Regions from separate parts of the Pseudoalteromonas undina genome, predicted to be linked through region 1. Evidence: predicted binding sites of a transcription regulator. Region 1 holds the regulator's gene; the other holds the start of a gene.
The links. The regulator MetJ, encoded in region 1, represses methionine synthesis genes. The targets are predictions, from matches to a motif close to TAGACGTCTAGACGTCTA.
Positions count from the first base shown of each region.

Region 1 (15,190 bases):
GCCTTGTTGATCACTGAAGCCCCAACGAACGCCTAAGTCTTCGGTTACATTATCACGAACGGTTACCATACGCGCTTCAATAACCACTTGTTTGACCGGTATATCTAAGGTTTCGACCATGCGGCGAACACTTTCAATGCTTTTTGCTGTGTCTTTCATTAATAGCGTATTAGTACGTTGATCAACAGACACACTGCCTCTCGCTGTAATAATACTATTGGTATCTGTTTTTAATAAGTCGGCAAAATCTTCTGCTTTGGCGTAATTTAAACGGATGTATTCACTATATAGTGGCTCTAAATCTTCAACTTGTTGCTTCGCTTTTAACTCTTTTGCTTCACGGGCAGCAAGCTCTTCAGATGGCGCCACCATTAATATAGAACCATCCATACGTTTGTCTAAGCCTTTTATTCTTAGCACGACGTCTAACGCCTGATCCCAAGGGACCCCATCTAAGCGAAGGGTAATATTGCCAGTTACTGAGTCACTTGTTACCAAGTTAAAATCATTGTAGCCCGCAATAATCTGTAACACAGCGCGAACAGAGATATCCTGAAAATTAAGCGTCATAGGGCGGCCTAAGTATTCTTTGCCTCCATCTAAAAATCCATTTTGAGTCTCGTCTTTCTCAACCGTTAAGGTAAAAATATTTTCGATTTGCTGATACGTGTAAGCAAAAGCTTTATTAGGTTCAATTACAATGCGTGTCAGATTATCTTCCTTAAACGTTTCTATACTGCTCACTACAGTACCAAAGTCGAGTACGTCTAATTCATACAATAAGTCATCTAAAATATCGGTATGATGAAACTCTGCAATGATTTTCCCGCCACTTTCATGAACCTCAATAGCAGCCTGTGTATCTTGCAGGTAAACAAGTACTTTTGCTTCACCTTTTTCACCGCGGCGAAAATCAATTGCTTGAATGCCATTAATATAATTAGAGGTATAAGCAGGTGTATCTTCACTTGTTGTTACCATTTGCTCTGTTAGGGGATTATCAGATATTCTTATTGAAACTAAATTGTTGTTTACCTCAGTTTCATATATTTTTAATCGCTCCAAATTAATGGTTACCTTTAAACCCGCGCTGGTCATCATGCTGCTGATGTTACTTATTCCTGCTTGGTTAATAGCAATATTTGCCAACCCTTCATCTAGTTCAACAGCATTAAATAATAACTCTATACGTGCCGGACTATTAAAAACTTGTACCTCAGGTTGTTGCTGTAACTCTTCATCAAATACTAGCTGTAATTCGGTTTCACCTTTAAGTAATGGATTATATCGAACATCATAGAGTAAAGGGGCTGCACTGACTGTTTTCGTAATTAGTAATAAAAATACAAATAGCAACGTCGTTAAAATACGGTGATGCGAACACTCAGCTTTGTGCATATAGGGAATACCATTTTTCTTATTAATTTGCGCCATTAGTTGCCGCCTCTAACATTTCTAATTTGGTCAAACGTTCTTTCCAACAACCTGACCCATCAGGGATTAATTCTACTAATTCAATATAGTCACTATTAACACTGCTTACTTTTCCATCATAGGTACCTAAATAGCTCCCTATGGATACTCGGTGTAAGGTGTTATCAGCAGCTGTAATGAGCGCCCATGTCTTGCCGTTCGATCCTATTGTGCCCTTCATTGATAAATTATCTAATGGGTACTTCTCCAGAGGTTGACGAACACGTTCTGGGTCTGGGTGAAGACAGTTTTTAACTTGTGTTAGCTTATTTTGTATAATTTCTGGTTCTGGTGCTACAAAAGGGCTACGTATATCTTTGGCGTTATATTCAAAGTGCTCAAATTTAACTAACTCAGGTATTTTTTCTACACGTGCAGTAGTGTTTGCCTTAACCTGATCAATAAATTCTTTTTGCTCAGATGTATCTTCATTACAGCCACTGAGCAACAATATTGCGACAGTTAAAAAGGGAAGTTGCTTCATCATCTTACTCCCTCTTCATAACGATAAGTTTTTGCTACTACACTAAATGTTAGCTGCTTTTCGCCAGATGATAAAATAGAAAAGTCGTGTAAACTTACTATTCTTGGCAATTGAGCCACTTTTCCTACAAATTCACCAAACTCATGATAAGTGCCTACCACTTCAATTTTAATGGGTAGTTCGGTATAGAACTCTTTTTCAACTTCTGGTAGCCAACCAATTTTTAAAAATGTTAAGCCGCTGGTTGTCCCCACATAGGAAAGGTCATCTAATAATCCTGGCGTCTCATTTGAGGTAGGTAGACGTTTTAATAGCTGAGAAAACTTATCTTCCATCTCAACCATTTGTTCACGATAGATATCGAGCTTACTGGCAACTGCATATTTAGTTCGATAAGTTGTGCGTAATTCTATCTCTTTGGCAACCGCGTTATGGTAGCTTTCTATCTCATCTGACACTAATAAGCTGTAGCTAAAAAACAATACGAGACAAGCAACAAAAGAGCAGCATATTGCTTTTACAATAACTGGCCACTCGCCTATATTATCAAGCTCTATTTCATTCCAATCTATTTCTGAAAACGACTTAAAATCAAGGTTCATTACGTACCTCACCTATTCTGCCAAATGGTTTTACGTAGAACTCCATATTAAAATCGCTGAGTAAACGAGAAGACTGCTCACCTGCAACAATACCTTGCATTGTCGGGCGCTCTAATAAATAAGAACTTTGTACCTGTCGAAGCATAGTGGATAAACGATTATTAGACTCACTTTTACCTAATACATGAATTTGACTACCTTTACGCTCAAGCTTGGTTAAGTAAACCCCGGCAGGCACTATTTTTGCCACTTCATCCATTATTTGCGTGCCTAAATTTCGGCTGCTTTGTAGTTCTTCAATTAAACGCATACGTTGTTGTAGGTTTTCTTTTTTTTTGTCTAAATCACGTATATCGCGAATTTTTTGATCAAGCATTGTAATTTCTGAGCTGAGGTAGTTATTTTTTAGCATTTGTCCTTCTTTTAGACCGCTATAAAATGTACTCAGCGCGTACATAGTTACAAAGCAAACTATAACCACGGCCATCAGCAATGTAATAAATTTCTTTTTAGATTGCTCACGCTGTAATTCACGCCAAGGTAGTAAATTTATATGTGGCATGATGAAAAACTCCTCAACGCCAGGCCGGTCGCAATTGCAAACTGAGTGCGGTGGCGCTGTATTATATTACGATCTACTCTAGGTGATATTTCCATTTTATCAAATGGTTCAACAACAACCGTATGTATCCCTAATTCTTCAATTAATAACCTATCAATACCTTTAATCATGGCAGAACCGCCAGTCAGTACGATATAATCCAACTGCTCTTTACCCGTTGTGGTTAAAAACATTTGTACAGCACGACGAACTTGCTGCAATAGCGAGGTTTGAAAAGGCGCTAACACTTCAAATGTATAATTAGGAGGTAAATCACCCGTTGTTTTACCAATTTCAGCCTCATCAAAGCCTTTATTGTAGTAAGCAACAATACTATTTGTGTATTGGTCACCACCAAATACTTGGTCGCGGGTATAAATTGTTTCACCAGATTGCACTACACTGACTAAGGTAAGCACTGCACCTATATCAACTACCGCAACGGTCTTATCAAACGCATCAGATGGGAGCTGTTGATAGTAAACATCCATAGCCCGACTTAATGCATAACTTTCAACATCCACAACTTTTGCAGTTAAGTTAGCAGCACTAAGTGCGCCTACTCTCGCTTCCACACTTTCCGTTCTCGCTGCAGAAAGTAGAACATTAATTTTGCTCGGATCGGCACTGTTAGTAGAGAGTTTTTCAAAATCTAAACTGACTTCATCTAACGGATAGGGGATCAAACTATCGGCTTCAATCTCAATCTGTGACTCTAATTCAGCGTCGCTTAAGGAAACATCCATGAAAATGACTTTGGTAATCACTGTTTGCCCTGAGACAGCAACAGCAGCAGACTTTAATGACTTTGGTAGTTTTCGTTTTAACTTGGTTATCACATTGCCAATTGCTTCAATATCTTGAATGTTACGCTCGCTCATAGCGCCTTTTGGCATAGGTTCAATTGCAAGTGCCTCTAGTCGAAGCCCAGTTTCTGTTTCACTTAAAAGCACGGCCTTGATAGAGTGCGATCCTATATCAATACCCACCATCATAGGCGATGGTTTTTTTATCAATTGACTTAGCATGTTTGAAACTTTGCCTTTGTTTTAATAATAAACAAGTTATAATTTATATCTTAAAAAATATTATTCAATTTTTAATCAATATATACTAGCAGTCTCAACCTGTAATTGGGAGTCCGTTTAGGGAATTATCAGTGATTTTATTAAAAAGAACTTTACAATTTTTGATCATTTGTGCATTACTTGCACTAATTACATTGCTTAGCCTTTATTACTACGTTAAATCCGATATTCCAAGCGTACAGGTTTTAAAAAACGTTCAATTACAAACGCCTATGCAAGTATTCACCAAAGATGGACTCTTAATCAACCAATTTGGTGAAAAAAGACGTATCCCTGTAACTATAGACCAAATTCCTGAGCCTTTATTACAAGCTTTTTTAGCAACAGAAGATAACCGTTTTTATGACCATATCGGTATCGATCCAATTGGTATTGTACGCTCAGCACTGGTACTTATTTCTACCGGTGAAAAAAAGCAAGGTGCTAGTACAATCACGATGCAGTTGGCTCGTAACTTCTTTTTAACGCGAGAAAAAGCCTACATTCGTAAGGTAAAAGAAATATTTATTGCCATCCATATCGAAAATTTACTTTCAAAAGATGAAATCTTTGAACTTTATCTGAATAAAATAGAGCTAGGAAACCGAGCCTTTGGTATTGGTGCAGCTGCTCAGGTTTATTATGGTAAAGAGCTAAAAGAGCTTACTCTTGCACAAATGGCAATGATTGCCGGTTTACCCAAAGCGCCTTCAGCACTTAACCCTATTCGTAATCCAAAGCGAGCCAAGGCCAGAAGAAATGTAGTGTTAGGGCGAATGCTAGATGAAAAATATATTTCTAGAGCGCAGTATAACGAAGCTACGAGCCAGCCAATTACCGCCTATTTCCATGGGGCTGAAATTGACTTATATGCGCCATATATTTCAGAAATGGTACGTGCTGAAATGGTGTCGCGCTACGGTATAGATAAAGCCTATAACTCTGGATTTAAAGTGTATACTTCTGTTGAGTCAAATATTCAACAGGCGGCACAAACGGCTTTGGTTAACAATTTACATGCCTATGATATGCGCCATGGATTTAGAGGTCCTGAAGCCATTTTATGGGATCCACAAACAGAGCCCACACCTTCTGATTCTAAGTTATTAAACATTTTAAAAGAGGCCAATGAACTAGGCCCTCTAAAAGCCGCTGCAGTTTTAAATGTATCCGACAAAAGCGCGGAAGTAATACTTAAAAGCGGCGAACACACAACATTGACCTGGGATAATCTAAAGTGGGCACGTAAGTTTATCACCCGTTATCGCCAAAGCTTTGCTCCTGAAACAGCAAGCGATATATTAACGCCTGGCATGCAAATATGGCTGCGTAAAAATGATGACAACAGCTATATTTTGAGTCAAATCCCTGAAGCTGCAAGCGCCATTGTGTCTTTAGACCCACAAGACGGGCGTATAAAAGCCATTGTAGGCGGTTACAGCTTTGAACAAAGCCAATATAACCGTGCAGTGCAAGCTAAACGCCAAGTTGGCTCTAATATTAAGCCATTTATATACTCTGCTGCACTTGAAAAAGGCTACACCTTAGCGTCAATTTTAAATGATGCTCCTATAAATCAATGGGATAAAAGCCAAGGTGTCGCATGGCGACCTAAAAATAGCCCTGCCATTTATAATGGCCCTATTCGCATTCGCCGTGCTTTAGCACAATCAAAAAATGTGATTTCGGTACGTTTATTACGTGGTGTTGGCTTGCAACGTACAGCCGATCATTTACTTAAATTTGGCTTTGCAAATGAAGATATAAATCGCAGTGAATCACTGGCTTTAGGTAGCGCATCTATCACTCCAATAGAGTTAGCTCGTGGCATGAGTACTTTTGCCAATGGCGGCCACTTAATCGAACCTTACTTTATTTCAGAAATTCAAGATGCCATGGGCAACACCTTATTTAAAACTAACCCGACTGTAATTTGTGATAATGAAACGACAACGCCTAGCTCGCTAATGCTAAGTGAGCAAGTAGCACCAAATTGCGCGCCGCAGATTATATCTAAACAAAATGCATTTTTAATTGCCAGTGCTATGAACAGCGCAATTTGGGGGGGTGGTAGCTGGTCTCATAAAACAGGTTGGAGTGGCACAGGATGGCGTGCACAAGCGCTAAAACGTCGCGATCTGTCAGGTAAAACAGGCACCACGAATGACTCTGTAGATACTTGGTTTAGCGGCTTTAATCGCGATGTGATGACCTCTGTTTGGGTTGGCTTTGATAACCCTGGTAATACGTTGGGACGCTCAACCTATAACAATAACTTAGGAAGTGGGCAAATATCAGGCGCAGAATCAGGTGCTAAAACAGCTCAGCCTGCATGGGTGGATTTTATGAGAGTCGCACTGGATGGTAAACCTGCGGCACCTATCGAACCGCCTGAAGGGTTGGTTTCTATTCGTATTGACTTAGAAACGGGGCTATTAAGTCATAAAAACGATTACACCAGCCGTTTTGAATACTTTGAAAAAGGCACCGCTCCCACCAAGTATGTGTTATCACAACCAAATGATATATTTGAAGAAAACACTAAAACTGAAGAAGAGCTATTTTAAATATAGCGAACATTAAAAAGGCCGCTAATTTGCGGCCTTTTTGATGGTCTAACTAATATTTTGTACCAACCAGTATAAGTCAGAGTGCACGCCCGCTGCGGTCACTTCTTTACCCGCACCAGGGCCTTGTATCACTAATGCGTTTTGGTTATACCACTGAGTATTAATCACAAAAATATTATCGCCAGGTGTTAAATTAGCAACCGCTTCGCTTTTTGGTACATAGGCAATTCCTACCTTAGCGTTTAGCTTGCTGTTTTTAAACTCTAGCAATCCGGTATAACACAGTGCAGCATTTTGTTGCAAAGCCGCTTCGAAGTGCTGCTTGATAAACGTATCTAAACTAGCCTTGTTATCAACAAAGTCATTCCAACTGCCCGCACTTAGCTCATCGGGCATCAATGCGGATAAAGAAATGTCATCAAGTTCCAATTCAATACCTAATTCACGCGCCAAAATAAGCAACTTGCGTTGCATATCTCGGCCAGATAAATCTTCTCGCGGATCAGGTTCGGTGAACCCCAAAGCTTGTGCTTCAAGCACTAAATCTGAAAATGCCTTGCTGCCATCATACATACTGCATAACCATGACAGCGTGCCAGAAAACACGCCTTCTATACGCGTTATTTTATCGCCACTGTTTTGCAAGTCGGCCAGTGCAAAGTTAATCGGTAATCCGGCTCCCACACTAGCATTATAACGCCAATGTAAGCCGCGCTGTGCCAAATCTTCACGTAATGCTTGATACCAGCTCAGCGGAGCTGTGCCTGCGTATTTATTAGCACTAATTAAGTGACAATTTAATTCCACAAATTTGCTATAAAGCTGGCTAAAATATTCACTGGCGGTAATATCAATCACTACCTTATGTTCATACTCAAGCGTATCAATGTATGACAACAAATCAGCTTGCTGATAGGGGCTTGCATGGTTTTCCCCTTGCTGTTGCCAGCTCTCACAATCTAACCCATTGGCATTAACCAGCATCTGCTCTGAGCGCAGTAATGCTACTAACTTAACGTTAAAACCTGATGATAAACGGGCTAGTTGTGATGGTAGTTGGCGCATAAATTCGGTACCCACATTACCAAGCCCTGCAATAATTAAAGCTATTTCTTGCGCTTTATTGATCAATTTATCATGCAGTAAGCTCAGCACATCACTCTCAAGTACCTGATCGGTTAATAATAACGTATAACCGTCACCAAAATGAGTAAACCTAGGATGGATTGATTGCGCTTGAAGTACAGCTGCACTTTGCTCACTGAGCATCGCTATATCTTGCTCTGATGCAATAATTGCAACCCCATTTAAGTTAGACTCACTAATGTTGGCGCGGCCAGCAAAATAATTAACCACCTGATATGTCGCCGACGCAGGGACTACCAAGTAAATTTCGCCCGCATGTTCAAAGTGATGCAAACTATGCTGAATAAGCTGACTAACATGCGCTACCTCGCCTTCACTCAAGTCATCAACAGTAAGTAAATCCACATTGTTAATCGTGGTTAAAAAGCGCTTTTGTTTACTCATTCCTAATTTAACTATTTCGGTATGGCTGCCTTGAAGATCGTAACTACTGCGAACAATTAACTCTATATCGGTCCCTTTTAATGGCGATAATGTTTTAGCATGTAGTACAGGGTTACCTAGTCTAGCCAATAAATTAGCTTGTTCGCGGCACACCCGCGCATACTTAATCGCATTAGCGACCTTACGCGGATCAGTACTAAAAACACCTTGAGTGTCAGTCCAAATAGACACTTTTTTAGCATTGCAATATCGTGCTAATAAAGTAGCACTGTAATCACTACCATTTCGCCCTAAGGTCACGGTTTCATGTTGTAAATTAGCCGCAATAAACCCTGTAACGACATTAATTTTGCTTGCATCTATGGCTTTTAAGCACTGCTGCTGATTATTAGCATGCTGTAGCTGCCCTGCGTCTAATATGAATAACTGCCTAGCGTCATGTGCGCAAGCACTAACGTTAAGTTGCCCTAAGTAAGCGCTTAATAGCCTTGCAGACCATAATTCGCCATGAGCTAGTAGCCACGCTTCAGCTAAGGTACCTTGCTTGGCCTGCTGGGTAATCGTGCTTAGCTCAGTGGCAAGTATATTGAGTGCTTCATGCTTAGCACCCGCTATAAGCAATTGTTCAATTAGCGAAGATTGATGATTACTTATTAATAAAATAATGTCAGCAATCGCTTGGGTATCTTGCTGTTGGAAGCTTTGCCACAATTTAACCAAGGTATCGGTGGTTTTACCGGCAGCAGATACCACCACACAATCCCCTGCTTGAGCATGAGTTAAAATAATATTTGCGACACTTTTAAAGCGATCCGCTGAGCTTAAACTCGAACCACCAAATTTATGAACCTGATTTACCATGTTAATACCAACTCGACTTCATGTTTTGTATTTTCAAAATTGGTAGGCACTACCATAACGCCGGATGCGCCGCGTTTAATTTTGCTGAACCAAATGACTCACTAGCACCATTTTTTGCAGCTAACGCGTTATCTGCTTGCCCGGGGCGAACCAAATTAAATACCCTGTCTAAATCAGCAAGTAAGTCTTTTGCATCTTCAATACCCACCGAAATACGAATAAGCGTATCACCCACCCCAGCCTCTGCACGAGCAGTCGCCTCCATGCCTGCATGGGTCATGGTTGCGGGGTGACAAATCAAACTTTCCACTCCGCCTAATGATTCCGCCAAGCTAAATTCATTTAAGCGCGTTAAAAACGCTGCAGCATCGTTTATATCGCCTTTGATATCAAAACTAACCATTGCACCAAAGCCAAACTGCTGCGCCTTAGCAAGCGTATGTTGTGGATGTGATTCAAGACCTGGATAGTAAACCTGAGCAACAAACGGGGAGTTTTCTAAATACTGTGCAATAGCGAGTGCGTTTTCTTGGTGTTGCCTCAAACGCACGTTTAACGTGCGCAAACCTCTGAGAGTTAAATAGCTATCAAATGGTGCCCCTGTAATACCAATATTATTTGCCCACCATGCCAGTTCTTCGCCAAGCTCAGCGCTAGCCGCAATAACCGCACCACCAACAACATCTGAATGACCATTGATATATTTAGTAGTGGAGTGAACCACAATATCAGCACCAAATTTAATCGGATTTTGCAAAGCCGGCGATAAAAATGTGTTATCGGCAGCAACGAGTGCACCACACTGCTTAGCAATATCGGTAACCGCTTTAATATCAGTTAATCGTAAAATTGGATTACTCGGTGTTTCAATCCAGATCAGCTTAGGCTTTATAACAAGAATATGCGATAAGCTTTCGCTTTTAGTGAAATCGACCACTTCTAGCTTTAATAAGCCGCGTTTTTCCAGTGAAGTAAATAAACGATAACTGCCCCCATAGCAATCGTGAGGGATCACTAATGTATCTTCACTATTTAATAATTGGGTTGTTAAGTGAACAGCCGCCATGCCCGTTGCGGTAATTATACCTTTAGCCCCGCCTTCAAGTTCAGTGAGCGCCTCAGCCAAAATGTCACGGTTAGGATTACCACTGCGGCCATAATCATATTGGCGCTTGGTATCAAAGTCAGCAAATGAGTAAGTGGTTGATAAATAAAGCGGTGGAACAACCGCACCATGCTGTTTATCGGCTTCTATTCCAGTACGAACAGCAATTGTTGCCTTATTTTTTTCACTCATTTTCGTCACCTTTACTATTTTGGATGTTTAGACGTCTAAAAGGTAGCGCATGCAGTTTAAGATGTCAAAACATTTAAATGTCCAGATAGCTAAATAACTAGTATTTGACTATCTTTTTTAAACCGATAGAATTTCACGCATATTTACACGCTTTGATGCTGTGTGAGCAATTTATAATCTGAGGCAACGATACATCTTATGGCTAAATGGAATGGTGAATATATTCACCCATACGCAGAACACGGGAAAAAATCCGAACAAGTAAAAAAGATCACCGTTTCGATCCCGCTAAATGTATTAAAAGTATTAACCGACGAGCGTACCCGTCGTCAAATAAACAACTTACGCCATGCAACAAATAGTGAGCTTTTATGCGAAGCGTTCTTGCATGCGTTTACAGGGCAACCGCTACCTAATGATGATGATCTACGTAAAGACAACGCAGAAAAAGTACCTGAAGAGGTGAAGAAAATAATGCAAGAAATGGGACTAGAAGTGCCTATTTTAAATGAAGACTAAATTTCTTTATCTGTGTTATAAAAAAACCTCAGCAAATGCTGAGGTTTTTTTGCGTTAATTTACACTTAAAATTACGCCATGTAATTTTCTGGCATATCAATTTGTGCCACACCCGAATCAACTGCAGCTTGAGCAACGGCTTTGGCGATACGAGGCAGTAAGCGCGGATCCATAGGTTTTGGTATAATATATTTAGCACCAAACTCTAATTTATCGATACCTGCAGCAGTCAGTACTTCAGCCGGAACTAGCTCTTTAGCAATACTGCGAATTGCCTCTACAGCAGCTATTTTCATTTCATCGTTTATTTCACTTGCGCGTACATCTAGTGCGCCGCGGAAAATAAATGGAAAACAAAGTACGTTGTTAACTTGGTTCGGATAATCAGAGCGGCCAGTCGCCATAATAAGATCGTTGCGTGCAGCATGTGCTAATTGCGGATCAATTTCAGGATCGGGGTTTGAACATGCAAATACAACTGGGCGGTCAGCCATTAACTTCAAATCATCGGCGGCTAATAAATTAGGGCCTGATACACCAACAAACACATCGGCATCTTCAATTACGTCCTGTAAAGTACGTTTATCCGTGTTGTTTGCAAATAATTGCTTATATTCATTTAAGTCATCACGACGTGTATGAATAACACCTTTACGGTCTAACATATAAATATGTTCACGCAGTGCGCCACACTTAATTAAAAGCTCCATACAGGCAACAGCTGCAGCGCCGGCACCTAAACACACGATAATCGCATCTTCAATTGCTTTACCTTGTACTTCTAGCGCATTTAGCATACCCGCAGCCGTTACAATTGCCGTACCATGTTGATCATCATGAAACACAGGAATGCTGCAACGTTCTATAAGTGCTTTTTCTATCTCAAAACATTCTGGCGCTTTAATATCTTCTAGGTTGATACCACCAAACGTGTCTGCAATATTCGCAACCGTGTTGATAAAGTCTTCGGTTGTGCGGTGCTTAACTTCTATATCAATTGAATCTAGGCCTGCAAAACGTTTAAATAATAATGCTTTGCCTTCCATTACTGGTTTTGAGGCCAGAGGGCCTAAATTACCTAAGCCTAAAATTGCGGTGCCGTTAGTAATAACCGCAACCATATTTCCTTTACCAGTATACTTATAGGCATTTGCTGGATCAGCGGCAATTTCACGAACAGGTTCTGCAACACCTGGGCTATATGCGAGCGCGAGGTCTTTAACCGTCTCAGCGGGCTTGGTCAGCTCAATACTGATTTTACCTGGAACGGGATGGGCATGGTAATGTAGTGCTTGTTCACGAAAATCTGACATAACGCGATTATATCCTGCAATTTAAGTTAAAGTGAGAGGTAGTTTTATTCTACGATACCTTTATTATTTTTAAATTCCAAGCAATATCAGGTCTATCCTGTTATATGCTAGAACTCTTAATTTTAAGTGATTTATCAGCAACTTCCCTAGATTATCCTGACATTTTTAAAATATAAATTCGTCATAAAAATGAAAATTACTGGTCGTTTTTACCCTTATTCAATATTTATGAAATACTCTTTTCAGTCTTAAATTAAAATAGTGAAATACCGAACTTTGTTTAACTTTAAATACAAATAACTTCACGTTAACTACATTTAAGTACCATATTTAAAGTGTAACAAATAAAAATATAGAGAATATTGGCAATTTTGTCTGCAAATGTTTATGCATATTCGGAATAAGAACAGGAAATAGTTATGCAAAAATAATAAATACAAAACTGTTATAAAAATGGAGGGATAAGTGAATTTTAGGCACAAAAAAAGCACCCTAAGGTGCTTTTTTTACATAGAAACAAAAAATTATTTTTTGCTGCTAAGTGCACCGAAGCGCTTGTTGAAGCGATCAACACGGCCGCCAGTGTCTAAAATCTTTTGCTTACCAGTGTAAAACGGGTGACACGCAGAACATACGTCTAAGTGAATGTCTTTACACAAAGTAGAACGAGTTTCGAATTTGTTTCCGCATGAACAAGTTGCAGAAATTACTTCGTACTTAGGGTGAATACCTTCTTTCATAGGAACCTCTAGTTAAGGCCGCATCGCTCTCCAAACCCGAAGTCTGGCACCATACGTCGTTAAAACAAATTTATTGGTCGCGAATTTTATCCAACAACCCGCACGCACACAAGCTTTAATTATTCTTTTTACTAAAAAGTCGGCAAACACCTATTGATTACTGATTTGTCGGTAGGCTTTTAATACTATTTTTAGTACATTAGGCTATTAGGTTTCTTAGTTGAGTTGTTATGTGTTTTGTTGAAGTTGCAATAAAAGTCCCCTTACCTCGCACCTTTGATTATAAAGTGGATGAGCAATTAACACCGCTGACTCAATTGCAGCCTGGCATGCGCGTACTCGTCCCTTTTGGCAATCAACGAAAAGTAGCGGTTATCCTTAGTTTAAAAACCGATACAGAAGTTCCTGAAGGCAAAATCAAATCTATTATTGAAGTAATTGATAATTCGCCGGTGTTATCTGCGCAACATTTGGAGCTGCTGAAGTTTACTGCGCGTTATTATTGTTATCCACTAGGTGAAACTATTCATATTGCACTCCCCAATGCGCTGCGCCAAGGTGAATGCCCTGATAAAACCAGTATAAATATGCTGACGTTAACTGATAAAGGGGCGCTTTTACCATCTTTAAAAGCTAAAACACAGCTTAACTTGCTTAAGCAATTATCTGCATCGGGTAAGTCATCATTAACGGAACTAAAAGCTCTCGGGTTTAATAAAAAGACTATTGATAGCCTGTTGGCAAAAGAGTTGATAGTGCAAACCATTGAACATGACAATCAATGGCAACATGCCTCTCCTACTGTGGGCACTAAGCCTCGCTTAAATAAAGAACAAGCGATTGCTTGCACAGCTATTAATCAAAGCACCGGTTTCAATAGCTTTTTACTTGAAGGTGTCACTGGTAGCGGTAAAACAGAAGTTTACCTACAGTGTCTTGAAGAGGTGTTAAAGCGTGGAGAGCAAGCGTTAGTACTTGTTCCTGAGATAGGTCTAACACCGCAAACAGTGAATCGTTTTAGGCGCCGCTTCCCTGACACGCCAATTATGCTATGGCATTCAGCGCTCACCGATAACGAGCGCCTGCAAACATGGCGGTTTTGTGAAAAAGGCAGTTGTGCCATCGTTATAGGTACTCGTTCGAGTATTTTTCTGCCCTTTTTAAAACTCGGGATGATTGTGGTTGATGAAGAACATGATGCTTCATTTAAACAACAAGATACTTTACGCTATCATGCACGTGATTTAGCAGCGTATCGTGCTTATCAGCATAACATTCCGCTTATTTTAGGCAGTGCGACTCCCGCATTAGAAACACTGCACAAAGCAATTAATAACAAATACCAGTTACTCACATTAAGTGAGCGAGCACAAACTGCCACCGATAATCAATTTAAGCTTCTCGACATGAAAGGTCAGCCTGATCAAGCCGGTATTGCCCATGCGAGCCTAGCGATAATGCGCCAGCACCTGAATAAAGGTAAGCAGGTAATGGTATTTTTAAACCGCCGTGGTTTTTCGCCTACTTTAATATGTCATGAGTGTGGTTGGTTAAGTGAATGTAATCGCTGCAGCACGAGTGCAACCTTTCATAAAGCCATCGGTCAGATGATTTGCCATCACTGTGGTGACCAATATCAAGTACCGCATCAATGCCCTGATTGTGGTAGCACGCAGATATTTCCTAACGGTAAAGGCACTGAACAAATAGAAGAATTTTTGAGTACTGAATTTAAAGACATCCCAATTAGCCGAATAGACCGCGACTCTACGAGGCGCAAAGGCAGCCTTGAAAAAGCATTGGATGAAATAAACCAAGGTGGCGCACGCATTTTAGTCGGTACGCAAATGCTGGCCAAAGGCCACCACTTTGCGGATGTAAGCTTAGTACTTATTTTAGACGTAGATAGTGGTTTATATTCGTGTGACTTTAGGGCAACAGAACACCTTGCTCAATTAGTGACACAGGTTGCAGGTAGAGCGGGACGTTCTGGTGAACCCGGTGAAGTATTATTACAAACACACTTCCCTGAGCACCCGTTATTACAAGATTTAGTTAATAACGGCTATCAAGATTTTGCCCGCTTTGCGCTCACTGAGCGCAGTGACGCGCAGTTACCACCCATCACCAGTA
Region 1 is NZ_AHCF03000002.1:188,019-203,208, reverse strand. Features, by position in the region: gene PUND_RS01515 (type IV pilus secretin PilQ) at 1-1,434, opposite strand, end outside; gene PUND_RS01510 (pilus assembly protein PilP) at 1,421-1,957, opposite strand; gene PUND_RS01505 (type IV pilus inner membrane component PilO) at 1,957-2,559, opposite strand; gene PUND_RS01500 (PilN domain-containing protein) at 2,549-3,121, opposite strand; gene PUND_RS01495 (pilus assembly protein PilM) at 3,109-4,188, opposite strand; gene PUND_RS01490 (penicillin-binding protein 1A) at 4,320-6,794, shown strand; gene metL (bifunctional aspartate kinase/homoserine dehydrogenase II) at 6,843-9,188, opposite strand; gene metB (cystathionine gamma-synthase) at 9,238-10,485, opposite strand; gene metJ (met regulon transcriptional regulator MetJ) at 10,684-11,004, shown strand; gene PUND_RS01470 (malic enzyme-like NAD(P)-binding protein) at 11,076-12,317, opposite strand; gene rpmE (50S ribosomal protein L31) at 12,842-13,057, opposite strand; gene priA (primosomal protein N') at 13,288-15,190, shown strand, end outside.

Region 2 (15,190 bases), on a different contig from region 1:
ACAACACCAAACAGAAACCAAGGGTTATTTAGTATTGCCTTTGGCCGTGATTTTAATATTCAGCATATCAATAGCATTATTGAGTTTTTTGCGTCTCACCAGCAAAAAGTAACGGCTATTTGTCAATATCAGCCAGATTTAGGGTTATCTCCGGCATTATGTTTTTATATAGAAAATGCAGAGCGCGCAATAAACCCACTTGAACTTCAAACTTTTGCAAATACCTTGGCGTGTCAGTTAGTGCAAGTAACTAGCCCCCCAGATTTACAAAAACCAGGATTATTGGTAATGGATATGGATTCAACGGCCATTACTATTGAGTGTATTGATGAAATTGCACGCTTAGCGAATGTATACGACGAGGTTGCCAACGTAACCGCGCAGGCAATGGCAGGTAAGCTTGATTTTAGCGAAAGCTTACACCAGCGTGTTGCCAAGCTCGAAGGCATTGAAAAGAGCTTAATTGATGAGCTTAAAAGTGCACTGCCTTTAATGCCAGGTATTAAAGCGTTATGCCAAATTTTAAAACACCACGATTGGTATTTAGCGATTGCATCGGGCGGCTTTGTGCCGTTTGCTGAGCGAGTGCAGGAGCTGATTAATTTAGATGAAGTGCATGCTAATGTGCTGGAATTTAAAGACAATAAACTAACTGGTAAAGTGTTAGGTGGGATTGTTGATGCTGAGCAAAAAGCGGTTGTTTTAAACGCGCTACAACAAAAGCTGGGGCTTGAAAAATGCCAAACAGTTGCCATAGGCGATGGTGCAAACGATTTAAAAATGATGGCTCAAGCTGGCTTAGGCGTTGCTGTACATGGTAAACCAAAAGTAGTTGAGCAAGCCCAAGCAGCTATTTGCCAAGGCTCGTTATTACAACTGTTATATATGCTGGCGGTTCCGCTAAACCCATCACAGGTTTAACGTAAACGATTTAACCAGATTAGCTTTCGTCTAGACATTTGCTCAACCTGTTGTTGGTTGAGCGCTAAATGCTCAAGTGCTTCATCACTTACATCAATAATGTCGCCCACACCTGATACAGACCATAATGCATCCTCTAAGTCTTTGGCCTTGTGAATTGCGTATTGGCTAACGTATTTTAGCTCGTTTGCTAAGTAGTCAGTATCGAGTCGACCAGTGCGAGAAATATATAAACGCATTATAAAAACCAGCTCAGATTTAAGCCCTTTACTTACTTGCTGTTTAAACTCGCTACAGTCAGTACCTAAAACACATTGGCTGGTAATGGCATCGGCTATATTTTCTTTTTTAGGATCAAAGTTAATTACTAAACTAAACTCTAGCGGCGGATCTTGACGGGTGCGATCTTTAATATTAGGGGTGATCACATCAATAATATGCGCTTTAGTAATAATATTTGATAAGTCTGTTTTAGCATTCAACAAGGCAAAATTTTGTAAAATAACATGCAGTGGGCTTGGATATAAACCAAATCCCATGGCGCCAATTTCAAAATGCGCCATTGATTTATGTAAATAAATCGGAAACTGGCAAAGCGTTTTTGTTACCATATTTCTAAGTGCTGTAGAAAGGCCTGGTACTTTAGGTGACTCTTCAGCAACTTTTAATTTCTGTTTATTACTATTGATTAAAAGGGTAAAAAAATCGACCCCAGTATGAGATGAGCCTTTATCTGCATGCGCTTTCAAATTAATCGTAGTCAGCGATTTGCTCACTGCCATGACTTCATATTGAATAAGATTTAATGAATAGTTCTTGGTAATTTTTTGCAAATCAGGAAATGATAACGAAACAATATCGCCTTTTTTAAAGTCCACTTCTTGATTGCACTCTAGCTGTAAGCCAAATATTGAAAAATCACGGGTATACCCATGCAATACCGCATCACGAGTATTAATCACTACATTAGTTTTGTATAAATAGCGTTTATTAGAGCGAAGATTTACATACTCTAGAGGTACGGTGTTGAGCTCCGGTGGAGATGCATGTTTACTGTGGCCAAAATATTTTAATTTATTGGCTAAGGCTTTATCAAATTCATATTGTTGATAATGCTGTTGCTCATGCTCATTACCAACTTGGGTAAGTAGCATTAAATATTTTACGTCTTTTATCGCGCCTTCAACACGTGGTGAAGGTGGTTTATTCAGTTTCTCAATATCTTTACCTAAAGAGTTAGGTAAAGATAAAGGAATATAAGCATCTTCAGTATGACTCGGCATTAGTTGTAATTTAAAGCAACGCCAACTGTCTCTTCGGCTACCAAAACCAAAAAATAACGCTTTTAATTGTGTTTGTTGTTCAAGCTCAGAACGAGTTGCTGAGTAGTAATAAATTTTTCCTGCAGAGACATGGGTAAAGGTATACAAATATTCTTCTTTTACTGCCACAGGTTTTAGCGCTAAGGTACGAATACGCTTATGATTTAACACATTGTAAAGACATGATTTTTTGCGTTCATCTGTAAAGTAACGCTGAATAAATAAACTGTTCTCAGTGGTTAAGCTCAGGCTAGGATAATAAACGCCGTTTTGCTGGCTAATAAAAACATATAAAGAATTAACCCTAGGAATATAATATTGTTCATACCCTTTAGAAACAACCGCATCCAGGGTGTTATCTAAATTCACTTTATAACGGCGTTTATTACCATGAATAAAGCTTTCTAAAAAACGATCAAACGCGCTGTTATTTTCTTCAAATGTACGCTTTAAGCGGATATGATTAAATTCTTCAGAGGTGTTTTCTATCGCAACGACTTCATATTTAACGCCACTTTTTAGGCCAAGCTGAAAATCTTGCTCTAAGCCTACTAAATGCATATTTATAAGCTGACCTTTTTTTAAGTTATAGCGCGACGCCAACTTAATTTTACAACCACTGAGTGAAATATCAGAGGTACTCGCATCGATTTTTGCTTGCCCGTCATACTCAATAGTAATTTTAATTGAGTAATTCATCCGCTCTTCACTGCGATTTTCATAAACTGCAAATTTAATAACGTTGGTGGTCAGTTCATGTTGTGGTTTAGCTTCTACTTTTTTTGGTGTAATTGATTGCTGTTGTAATACGCGATAATTATTTTCGGTATTCATTACCGCTTCGTATACTGCAAGGGTGTAATCTTTATGTTGTTTTATGGCCGCTTCGAATACTTCAATAGCGGTGTCATCCATAAAGTGTTGCTTGCCCTTGTATTCATATGGTTTTACTTGGCCAGTAACTAAACCACGAAGATCAATAAAGCGGTCTATCGGCTGAGATAAACGCGACATTTCCATTTTTATTAAAAACTGCTCGGGTTTAGTTAACTCGGCAGTTTTTGACTTGAAAATGAGATCAAACTTAGCATTTCCCAAATACTGTTTTAATTCATTTACAAGCGCTTCATGCTTAAGCAATACGTCATCAGCCATTTATAAATCATCACCGTCTAATTTAAAAAGTAGGTATACTGTTGCAATTATTTATTAGAATATTTAATAAATAGAATCTCGCAAAACCGCCAAATGCGGTCACGATACTATGCGTAACTTTACTTTGTGTTTATTGTTATTTTCTAATAGCCAATTAATTGGCAAGGGTTAATTAGTTTTTTAAAGCAAGAAACATGCCCTAAAGTAGGTTAAGTGAAACTACATTAATATAGCGTATTTGGTGATACTAAATGCGCTGATCCACAAGACGTTGTTGCTAAGGTAGAGCCAGCAATGGCAAAATAAGCGCTTAACACTGTGTATTTCAAAATAAAGAATAGTAGGTAAGGTTTAAATGGCTAAAGCGGCAAAAGTAGAGTTTGTTTGTACAGAATGTGGCATGAACTATCAACGTTGGCAAGGCCAGTGTCGCTGTGGCGCATGGAACACTTTAGCAGAGTTTAAACCCTCTGCAGGGCAAAACAAAAAGGTAGCTGCTCGTGCAAGTGTAGGTGGTTATGCCGGTGGCATTGGCGGTGGTTCTAAGAAAATTAATGATGTAGCAACCTCTGAGGCTGAAAAGCAGCTTACTGAAATTGGCGAACTTGACCGTGTACTAAGCGGTGGTGTAACCACCGGCTCGGTTAATATTATTTCTGGCGATCCGGGGGCGGGTAAAACAACACTACTATCTGATTTGGTGGCAAGAATGTCTCAGCGTATGCCATCACTTTACTGTACTGCGGAGGAGTCTCTATCGCAGTTTAAAAATAGGGTTAATCGGTTAAAACTAAATTACAACGAAGATGAACTCTATTTACTGTCAGAAACCAGTGTTGAAACCATTATTGAAGAGCTGGATAAAAACAAAATTAAGTTTGCCGTTATCGACTCTATTCAAGCTGTTGTCACCGATACCGCTAATGGCAGCCCAGGTTCACCTTCTCAGGTAAAAAGTGCAGCTCAAGCATTAACTCAATATTGTAAGCAAAACGACGTGACTATGTTTATTATTGCTCACGTAAATAAGAATAATGAAATAGCCGGCCCGCAAACCTTAGTACACATAGTTGATGCACTGTTACATATTGATACCAACGATGGTCAAGTGCGCACCCTGCGCGCTAATAAAAATCGCTTTGGTGATATAGACACCGTCGGCATTTTTAAAATGTGTGAACGCGGTATGCTCAGTGTGGATAACCCCAGTGAAATTTTCTTATCGGGCTCAACCACTGAATCACCGGGGTCGACAATTACCTGTATCCGTAAAGGAAATCGTAATTTACTGCTAGAAATTCAGTGTTTAACCACTGAAACCGAAGCAGAGTTTCCACAGCGAGTATGTGTTGGTTTAAATATGAACCGGATCAAAATGCTCACCGGTATTTTACGTAAGCACACCAAAACTAAAATATTCCACGATACGTTTTTTAATATTGTCGGTGGTTTAAAAATTGATGAATCAGAAACCTGTATTGACTTAGCGCTTGTTACTGCACTTTTGAGTAGTTTAAACGAATTCGTTGTTCCACGAACCACCTGTATTATGGGGGAGTTAAGTTTAAATGGTGATGTACGCCCAATCGACAGTGGTGTGCCCCGTGTTAAAGAAGCGGCGCAACATGGGTTTACTGAAATATTTATCCCATTTCGTAACTACCATAAATCAATGGAAGGGCTGGGTGCCAAAATAACGCCGGTTAAAACCGTGCACGAGCTACTTAGTTTAATTAATTAGCAAACAAAAAGTGCTTAACGACTTATGCTCTCAATGTTAGTCTTGCTTAAAGCCACTTATGTAAAGAGTTTAATAAGGAAATAACATGAAAAAATTAGTGATTGCAGCCGCGATTATTGCTGCAGGTGTGGGTGGCGTAAGCTATGCAAACTATGTAGCAACCCAAGAGGTACGCGCTGAGGTTGATAAGCAGTTGGCTTTGGTTAGCGAACAAACAGGTGCCAGCTTTAACTATGCAGAACTATCGGCGAGTGTTATTTCAAATAGTGTTGCCATTAGTAATATAGAAGTGACCAGCCCTGAGGGTGAAAATATTGCCACGGTTGAGCATGTGGAAGTGACAGGTTACGAAACCGATAAAATATCGCCACATACTGCTTTTACACTGAAGAACTTCCAATTTGATAAAAGCTTTGTCGCTACACTGCCTGCAGATACTAATGCACAACTAGCCTCGGCCAGTTATGATTTACACTCATCATTAGATTACGATGAGCAATCAGGTAACAGCGATATAGTTGTTAAACTGCACGCCAACGATATTGCCAGCATTGATATGAATATGGGACTTGCTAATTCTAAAGCGCTTATGGATGCTTCACTAGAAATAAGCAAAGCTCAGCAAACAGCAGGTGATACACCGCTTACTTATGAGCAAGAGTTGCAACAGCAAACACTTATTATGCAAGCAATGAGCAAGTTAGAGCCACGTACTATGAGTGTAATGCTCGATAACCAAGGCGAGTTAAGTGGTTTGCTAGAAAGTGAATTAGCCAAACAAGGTATGACACTAGAGCAGATGCAAATGATGCTAGCTCAACAGTTACAGCAAGCGCCGGTAACCGAAGAAATAGCGCAAGCATTAACTGACTTTGCTAAAGGTCTAAATTCGCTTAGTGTCTCAGCTAAACTGCCTGAAGGTAAAACCATGATGGAAGTAAATCAGCAGCTAATGATGTTAGCAGGGCAACCCGAAGAGCTGGTTAAATTTATAAATTTAGAAGTAAAAGGCAAATAATAGAATAAGTTGCCAGCTTCCAGTTTAATGTAAAAAGCCGTACTTGATTATTCAAGTACGGCTTTTATTATTTTAGCTGATAGCTGATAGCTGATAGCTGATAGCTGATAGCTGATAGCTGATAGCTGATAGCTGATTATTTAGTGAAGAATACGGGCTCTAATTGTGCCTTCAACAGCACTGAGTTCTTTTAGTGCTACTTCAGATTGAACGGTGTCTACGTCAATAACCACGTAACCAATTGCTTCGTCTGTTTGTAAGTACTGTGCGGCAATATTAATACCATGCTGAGCAAACGCTTGGTTAATTTGCGTTAACACGCCAGGGCGGTTGTGGTGCACGTGTAACAAGCGACTACGGTTGGCAAGTTCTGGTAATGATACTTCAGGGAAGTTAACTGCTGTAATAGTTGAGCCATTATCTGAGTACTTAGCGAGTTTACCTGCTACTTCAATACCAATATTCTCTTGTGCTTCTTGAGTCGACCCCCCAATGTGCGGCGTTAAAATAACGTTGTCGAATTCACGTAGTGGCGAAATAAACTCTTCATCGTTTGATTTAGGCTCAACTGGGAATACATCAATGGCTGCACCGCTAAGCTTCTTCTCTGTTAGTGCTTCAGCTAGGGCGTCAATGTCAACCACAGTACCGCGAGAAGCATTAATTAAAATAGCGCCTTGCTTCATCACGGCAAGCTCTGCTGTTCCAATCAAGTTTTTAGTTTGCGGTGTCTCTGGAACATGTAAACTAATAATATCAGCGCGTTGCAACAGCTGCGTTAAGTTATGTACTTGTGTAGCATTACCTAAAGATAGTTTGTCTTCAATGTCGTAATACTCCACGTTCATACCAATATTTTCAGCCATAATACCCAGCTGAGTACCAATGTGGCCGTAACCAATAATACCTAAGGTTTTGCCGCGAGCTTCAAACGAGCCATTAGCTGTTTTTAACCAGCCGCCACGATGGGCAGCGGCATTACGCTGTGGAATACCACGTAATAACAGCAATATTTCACCAAGTACAAGCTCAGCCACAGAGCGAGTATTTGAAAACGGTGCATTAAATACCGCAATACCGCGCTCACGCGCTGCGTTTAAATCTACTTGGTTTGTGCCAATACAAAAACAACCTACAGCAACTAGCTTTTCAGCTGCGTTTAATACAGATTCGTTAATATGAGTACGAGAACGAAGCCCTACAAAGTGCACATCTTTAATGCGCTCTATAAGTTCGTCCTCTGGCAACGATGTTTTAACGTAGTCGATATTGCTATAACCGTTACGTTTTAGCGTTTCAACAGCGCTTTGGTGAACACCTTCAAGCAAGAGAATTTTAATTTTGTCTTTTGCTAACGATACCTTACTCATAACCATATCCTATTTAATTTGTGGCCCATTTTTAGTGCCGATAATTACTTTATCAGCACCACGCTCTGCAAATAGGCCGTTGGTGACTACGCCAACAATTTGATTTATTTGTGTTTCAAGCTGTTTAGCATGGGTAATTTTTAAATTATGTACGTCTAAAATAACGTTGCCGTTATCGGTTACAACACCGTGGCGATACACAGGGTCACCGCCAAGTTTTAATAATTCGCGGGCAACATAGCTGCGCGCCATCGGAATAACTTCAACCGGCAGTGGGAAGTCTCCTAAGGTATCGACTAGTTTTGTATCATCAACAATGCATACAAACTGTTTTGCTACTGCTGCCACTATTTTTTCGCGGGTAAGCGCCGCACCGCCGCCTTTGATCATTTCATTTAAGGCGTTAATTTCATCTGCGCCATCAACGTATACATCAAGTGCTGCTACATCGTTAAGCTCAAACACTTCTATGCCAAGCTCTTTTAAGCGCGCTGTAGATGCTTCTGAACTTGATACTGCGCCAACGATGGTGTCTTTAACTGTGCCTAGGGCATCAATAAAGTGATTAACGGTTGAGCCTGTACCTACACCTACTATGGTGTTTTCTTTTACAAACTCGAGTGCAGCCCACGCAGCTGCTTTTTTTAATTCATCTTGTGTCATTGTTGTCTGCTCATTGGTGTCAAAATAGCTGTTAGTTTACAAGATTAGTTGTTACCAACAGTAGGTTTTATCGGGTGTTATGATCGTTTTTAGTGGTACATCCCACGATTCAATCGGTAACTCATCGACTTGTTGGCACGCATGTGCGAGGCCAATAAGTTGCGGTTGTTGCCAATGTTGTTCGTATAAACGTGCCAATGTTCTATCGTAAAACCCACCTCCCATTCCAAGGCGATTACCAAATTTATCAAATGCCACTAATGGCATTAAAACGTAATCAAGCTCAGGTAATGGGCATATTTGAGAGCAATTCAGCTTAGGCTCCAAGATACCATAGCGATTTGCTCTCATGGGTGAGTTTTTTTCATAGCGTTGAAATAGTAAATTAGCCCCATTAAATGGATGGATTATGGGCAGGTAAATAGCCTGGTCAGTGTTCCATAATTCATTAATTAACAATGAAGTATCTAATTCTCCATCATTACTTAAATAAAGCGCGATATGGCTTTTTTTGGCCGGATTTATGCTTTTTAAGTGTTGAATAAAATTCACTTTAAGCGATTCGGCGGCTAATTCTTGCTGGTTTTTTGATAGGTTATTACGTGCTTTACGAATATCGTGTCTTATTTGTGCGCGATTATTACTCATTAAATAACTTAACCGTAATTAAAAAGAGAATAAATTAGGAAATAATAAGTACAAAGCAAGTACAATAAGCAATATTACGGCTGTAGAAATCAGCGAATATAAAACAAGGTTGCCGCGTTTTTTGGGCTCAGTAGAGAGAGGCTCATCAAGCATTAAATCGTCATCTTCCCATACTTCATTATTTTCATCAGGTAATGATAATTCAACTTCAGGGAGGCGTTGCTCAATATCTTCTAGTTTTTCTTCAAGGCGAATTAGGCTACTGGTAATGTAATCTAGGGCGTCAAATAAGCGCTGATCTCGCTGGCTGTCGTGCGCTTTTTGAGAAGTAGCTTGTGTAGGGGCTGTTTGCTGAAGTTTGCTTTTGATCCCCAGCGTTGAAAGTAACTTAGCTTGCTTAAGGGCTTTCTCTTTGTTGCTAGGAGCAAACAGCGGCTTGCCATTAAAAAATGCCGCCACCTTTTCAGGTGAGGTTTTTAGTTTTTCTGTCAGTGCATTGGTCACTGCTTGGCTGTCTGCGCCTTCTGCAAGTCCTACAAATATAACACGAAAATTGTCGGCCATTTTTTATCCCTAACACGCTTTATTGTATAAGCAGAGTATATACCTAAAATGTTAAACAGTTCGAGACTGTTTTATGACTAACTTAATACACATAGCAAAACGGCCCTAAAAAGGGCCGTTTTAATATTAGCTAGGTGGCTTACAGGCCAGCTGCTGCGCGAAGTGCGTCTGCTTTATCTGTGCGTTCCCATGGGAATTCATCACGGCCAAAGTGGCCGTAAGCCGCTGTTGGTAGATAAATAGGGCGCTCAAGATCAAGCATTTGAATTAGGCCGTAAGGGCGTAAGTCAAAGTGTTCACGAATAAGTTCGATTAAACGCGCTTCTTCTAATTTACCTGTGCCAAATGTTTCAACACTGATAGATGTTGGCTCTGCAACACCAATAGCATAAGACACCTGAAGTTCACACTTGTCAGCAAGGCCAGCAGCAACAATGTTTTTAGCAACATAACGTGCAGCATAAGCCGCTGAGCGGTCAACTTTTGATGGATCTTTACCAGAGAAAGCACCACCACCGTGACGAGCCATGCCACCGTAAGTATCTACAATGATTTTACGACCAGTTAAACCACAGTCACCCATTGGTCCACCAATTACAAAACGACCAGTTGGGTTAATAAAGAATTTAGTGGCACTAGTAATCAGCTCAGCAGGAAGTACTGGCTTAATAATCGTTTCCATTACCGCTTCTACTAAATCACTTTGCGATACATCTTCGCTGTGCTGAGTAGAAAGTACAACGGCATCAATGCCTACTGGCTTGCCATTTTCGTATGCAAACGTAACCTGTGATTTTGCATCTGGACGCAACCAGTTAAGCTCGCCGCTTTTACGTACTTGTGCTTGGCGTTGTACTAAACGGTGAGAATAAGTAATTGGAGCAGGCATTAATACTTCAGTTTCGTTACATGCGTAACCAAACATTAGGCCTTGGTCGCCAGCGCCTTGCTCTTCAGGGCTTGTACGGTCAACACCTTGGTTAATGTCAGGAGACTGTTTACCAATAGTGTTTAAAATTGCACACGAATCGGCATCAAAGCCCATGTCTGAATGTGTGTAACCAATTTCACGTACTGTTTTACGTGTAATTTCTTCGATATCAACCCATGCGCTAGTAGTGATTTCACCACCAACCATAACCATACCGGTTTTAACGTAAGTTTCACACGCTACACGGGCATGAGAGTCTTGCTCTAGGATAGCATCAAGTACCGCATCAGAAATTTGATCGGCGATTTTATCCGGATGACCTTCAGAAACAGATTCAGAAGTAAATAAATGTTTTGCCATTGTAATTATGCTCACAAATATTGCGCTTCACAAACGTCGGTATTAGCGCTAAAAAATTAAGGCGCGTATTTTATCTAAAACAAGCGAACTTGCATAGTTTTTTTACGCCTAGACGTCTAAATAAAATATATAATAGTAAATGGTTCTTAAAAAATATTCATAATGTCCTATTTTTATGGGTTTTTAATTGCACACAGCCCCTACAATAAGTAAGAATGGAGGTATATAAATACCCGCGCAAATACATATAAAGGTAGGAGAATTCATGCCATCTCGCAAAGAACTTGCAAATGCTATTCGCGTCTTGTCAATGGACGCAGTACAAAAGGCCAAATCTGGTCACCCTGGAGCCCCTATGGGCATGGCTGATATCGCAGAAGTATTATGGCGCGATTATCTAAAACATAACCCAACAAATCCAGAGTGGGCTGACCGAGATCGATTTATACTCTCAAATGGTCACGGTTCAATGCTAATTTATTCTCTATTGCATTTAAGTGGTTATGATTTACCACTGGACGAAATTAAAAACTTCCGCCAAATGCACTCTAAAACACCAGGCCACCCAGAATATGGATATGCGCCAGGAATTGAAACCACTACGGGTCCATTAGGTCAAGGGATCACAAATGCCGTAGGTATGGCAATTGCTGAAAAAGCATTAGCCGCTCAATTTAACCGTGAAGGCCATGACATTGTTGATCACCACACTTACGCATTTATGGGTGATGGTTGTTTAATGGAAGGTATTTCTCATGAAGCCTGTTCGCTTGCTGGCACATTAGGCCTAGGCAAGTTAGTGGCATTTTGGGATGACAACGGCATTTCAATCGACGGTGAAGTTGAAGGCTGGTTTAGCGATGACACACCAGCACGTTTTAAAGCATACGGCTGGCATGTAATTAGCGACGTTGATGGCCACGATAGCGATGCTGTAAGTGCTGCAATTAGCGAAGCAAAAAGCGTGACCGACAAACCAACGCTAATTTGTTGTAAAACAGTGATTGGTTATGGCTCACCTAATAAATCAGGTAGCCACGACTGTCATGGCGCACCACTAGGTGATGACGAAATTAAAGCATCTCGCGAGTTCCTAGGTTGGACGGGTGATGCATTTGAAATCCCTGCTGACATTTATGCACAGTGGGATAACAAAGAAAAAGGCCAACAGCTTGAAGCAAGCTGGGATGAGAAATTTGCCGCATACGAGCAAGCATTCCCAGAGCTCGCTGCTGAATACAAACGCCGTACAAATTCAGATTTACCTGCTGATTGGGCTGAAAAGTCACAAGCGTATATTGAGCAGTTACAAGCAAACCCAGCAAACCCAGCATCACGTAAAGCATCGCAAAATGCATTAAACGCATTTGGTCCGTTACTACCTGAGTTTATGGGTGGCTCTGCCGATTTAGCAGGTTCAAACTTAACAATTTGGGATGGCTCTAAAGGCTTAACGGCAGACGATGCAAGTGGTAACTACGTTTACTACGGTGTGCGTGAGTTTGGTATGTCGGCAATTATGAATGGTATTGCACTTCATAAAGGCTTTATCCCTTACGGTGCAACGTTCTTAATGTTTATGGAATACGCACGCAACGCGGTTCGTATGGCTGCATTAATGAAGCAACCAAGCATTTTTGTATACACGCACGATTCAATTGGTTTAGGTGAAGATGGTCCAACTCACCAACCAGTAGAGCAAATTGCCAGCATGCGTTTAACGCCTAACCTTTACAACTGGCGCCCATGTGACCAAGTTGAGTCGGCAATTGCATGGCAACAAGCTATTGAACGTAAAGACGGTCCTACATCATTAATCTTTACTCGCCAAGGCTTAGAGCAACAAGCACGTGATGCACAGCAATTAAGCGACGTTAAAAAGGGTGGTTACATCCTAAGTTGTGACGGCAACCCAGAACTTATTCTTATTGCTACCGGCTCTGAAGTACAACTAGCGCAAGACTCTGCGAAAGAGCTACGTGCGCAGGGTAAAAAGGTACGTGTTGTATCTATGCCGTGTACTGATGCGTTTGAAGATCAATCGCCTGAGTACAAAGAAAGCGTATTACCAGCAAGCGTTTCACGTCGCGTAGCGATTGAAGCGGGTATTGCTGATTACTGGTACAAGTACGTAGGTCTAAATGGCGCCGTAGTCGGTATGACCACCTTTGGTGAGTCGGCACCAGCTAACGAGCTGTTTGAATTCTTCGGCTTTACCGTAGAAAACATCGTTAATAAAGCAAACGCATTGTTTTAAGCGACTGCTTTAACATTTAAAAGCCCGTCCTGTGTATAGCAGGGCGGGCTTTTTTATGAGTTGTACTTTTATTACCTCTCTAAAGCGCAGCGTCTCATCGCCCTCTTTATGCATAAATTACTAAAAGATCTGTTCGAAACTCGCAGCCCGTTGCTCGAAGCATATCTCTCTATAAAGTCGTTCATTTTTAATCTTTTGGCTTCTAAATGAGTAATTTTCACAGCACTTAACTTGCAAGGTTTTTGTGTATCAGGCACTGTGGAGGTAACAAAATTATAAATTAATAACAGGAGTTAACATGCCAAAGTTCGATAACGTTAGTGTGGTTAAAAAAGCCAATGTATATTTTGATGGCAAAGTATCAAGCCGAACTGTGCTTTTAGGAAATGGTGAAGCGAAAACCTTGGGTTTTATGCAACCAGGTGAATTTGAGTTTAATACTAACCAAAAAGAGTGTATGGAGTTGTTAGCAGGGCAGTGGGATGTGTTATTACCAGGTGAAAGCGAGTGGAAAACATTTAATGCGGGTGAGTCATTTAATGTTGATGCTAATGTCAGCTTCCATGTAAAAGTAAGTGATTTTGCTGATTATTGCTGTTCATACACAGATTAATTACATGAATGGTTAAATTATCAGCACCTCTGAAAGGCCGCTATCACGCGGCTTTTTGCATACTTAATGCTAAATGAATGATCTAAATCAGGTGGGGTAATAAATAATTGCTAAATTTAGCTATTTTCTCTTGTGTTAATTCGTTTAGCCCCCAATACTAACTGTGAGGTAACATAAAAAAGGATACCCTATGAAAATTAATCTTTCTGGTCACCATGTTGACGTTACTGATTCTATTAAAGAACACATTAACGAAAAGTTTTCTAAAATTGAGAGTCATTTTCCATCATTGATAGCGCTCGACATTATTCTTTCAAAAGAGCATCACAAGTTCCAAGCAGAAATTAGTACAAATTATGAAGGTGCGCGAATATCAGTTAAAGGGGAAAACGAGGTTATGTACCCAGCCATTTCAAGCGCAGCTAAAAAACTCGATGCCGCACTAAAGCATCGTAAAGGGCAAATAAAAGCGAACTTACATGAAAAGCCTGTAAGTACCACACCTGAAATAGCACACGAAATCATCCAAGAGATGGATTTAAATTAATAACTAACAATGTGTTATTTTTAAAAAGAGCCTAAGGGCTCTTTTTTATTGCCTGTAAATTAGGTAAGTTATGCACTCACACAGTTTATTAATGATAAAAATTAATAATAAAAGCACATAAAACACCAAATTTGAGAAGTTAATGCAGTACACACAAAACACATGGAAGTCTCGGTTAGGGGCACTCGGCCCAGGTATTTTAATGGCAACCGCTGCCATTGGTGGCTCACACTTAGTTGCATCGACCCAAGCTGGCGCATTATTTGGCTGGCAGCTATTTTGGCTTATTGTGGTGGTTAACGTTTTAAAGTACCCGTTTTTTCGTTTTGGTATGGAGTACACACTCGCTACTAAAAATAGTTTAGTCGAAGGGTATAAAAATCAAGGGCCTGGCTATTTTTACAGTTTTATTGCCCTCAATATTATTGCCGCTGTGGTAAATACCGCGGGCGTATTGTTGCTTACTGCGAGCTTATTACACTACGCATTACCTATTAGTATTCCTGTTACCTTATTGTGCTGGTTAATATTGGCTGTGTGTTTAATTATATTATTACTAGGGCACTTTAAAGCGCTCGATAACGTTGCAAAAGCTATTATGGGGCTACTTACTATAGCAACCATAACCGCATTAGTTATTGCTATAAATAACGGCCCTGTAGCTCCTGTAAACTATATTGGTCCCTCACCATATGAACTTGCCATGTTAGGCTTTATGGTTGCCTTAATGGGCTGGATGCCAGCGCCTATTGAAATTTCGGCTCTGAGCTCGTTGTGGCTTAAAGAAAAACAAGCTCAGCAAAGTGTGACTAAAAGCCAAGGCTTATTCGACTTTAATGTAGGTTATTGGTTAACCGCTGGGCTTGCGCTGGTATTTTTTAGTTTAGGTGCGTTAGTGCAATATGGGCAAAGCAGTAATATAGAGCTTGGCGGTGTAGCCTTTGCTAAACAGCTGATTGATATGTATGCACTTACTATTGGCGAGTGGGCAAGGCCTTTGGTATCTGCCATCGCGTTTTTGTGTATGTTTGGCACCACACTCACCGTGCTTGACGGTTACGCCCGCACACTTAACGAATC
Region 2 is NZ_AHCF03000003.1:402,982-418,171, forward strand. Features, by position in the region: gene serB (phosphoserine phosphatase SerB) at 1-921, shown strand, start outside; gene PUND_RS05455 (PilZ domain-containing protein) at 918-3,398, opposite strand; gene radA (DNA repair protein RadA) at 3,754-5,139, shown strand; gene PUND_RS05465 (hypothetical protein) at 5,225-6,157, shown strand; gene serA (phosphoglycerate dehydrogenase) at 6,298-7,527, opposite strand; gene rpiA (ribose-5-phosphate isomerase RpiA) at 7,537-8,190, opposite strand; gene PUND_RS05480 (5-formyltetrahydrofolate cyclo-ligase) at 8,242-8,838, opposite strand; gene PUND_RS05485 (hypothetical protein) at 8,857-9,402, opposite strand; gene metK (methionine adenosyltransferase) at 9,542-10,693, opposite strand; gene tkt (transketolase) at 10,959-12,950, shown strand; gene ppnP (pyrimidine/purine nucleoside phosphorylase) at 13,249-13,563, shown strand; gene hpf (ribosome hibernation-promoting factor, HPF/YfiA family) at 13,754-14,110, shown strand; gene PUND_RS05510 (NRAMP family divalent metal transporter) at 14,253-15,190, shown strand, end outside.
Region 2: the regulator MetJ is predicted to act here: its motif matches at 10,795-10,812, upstream of metK (methionine adenosyltransferase).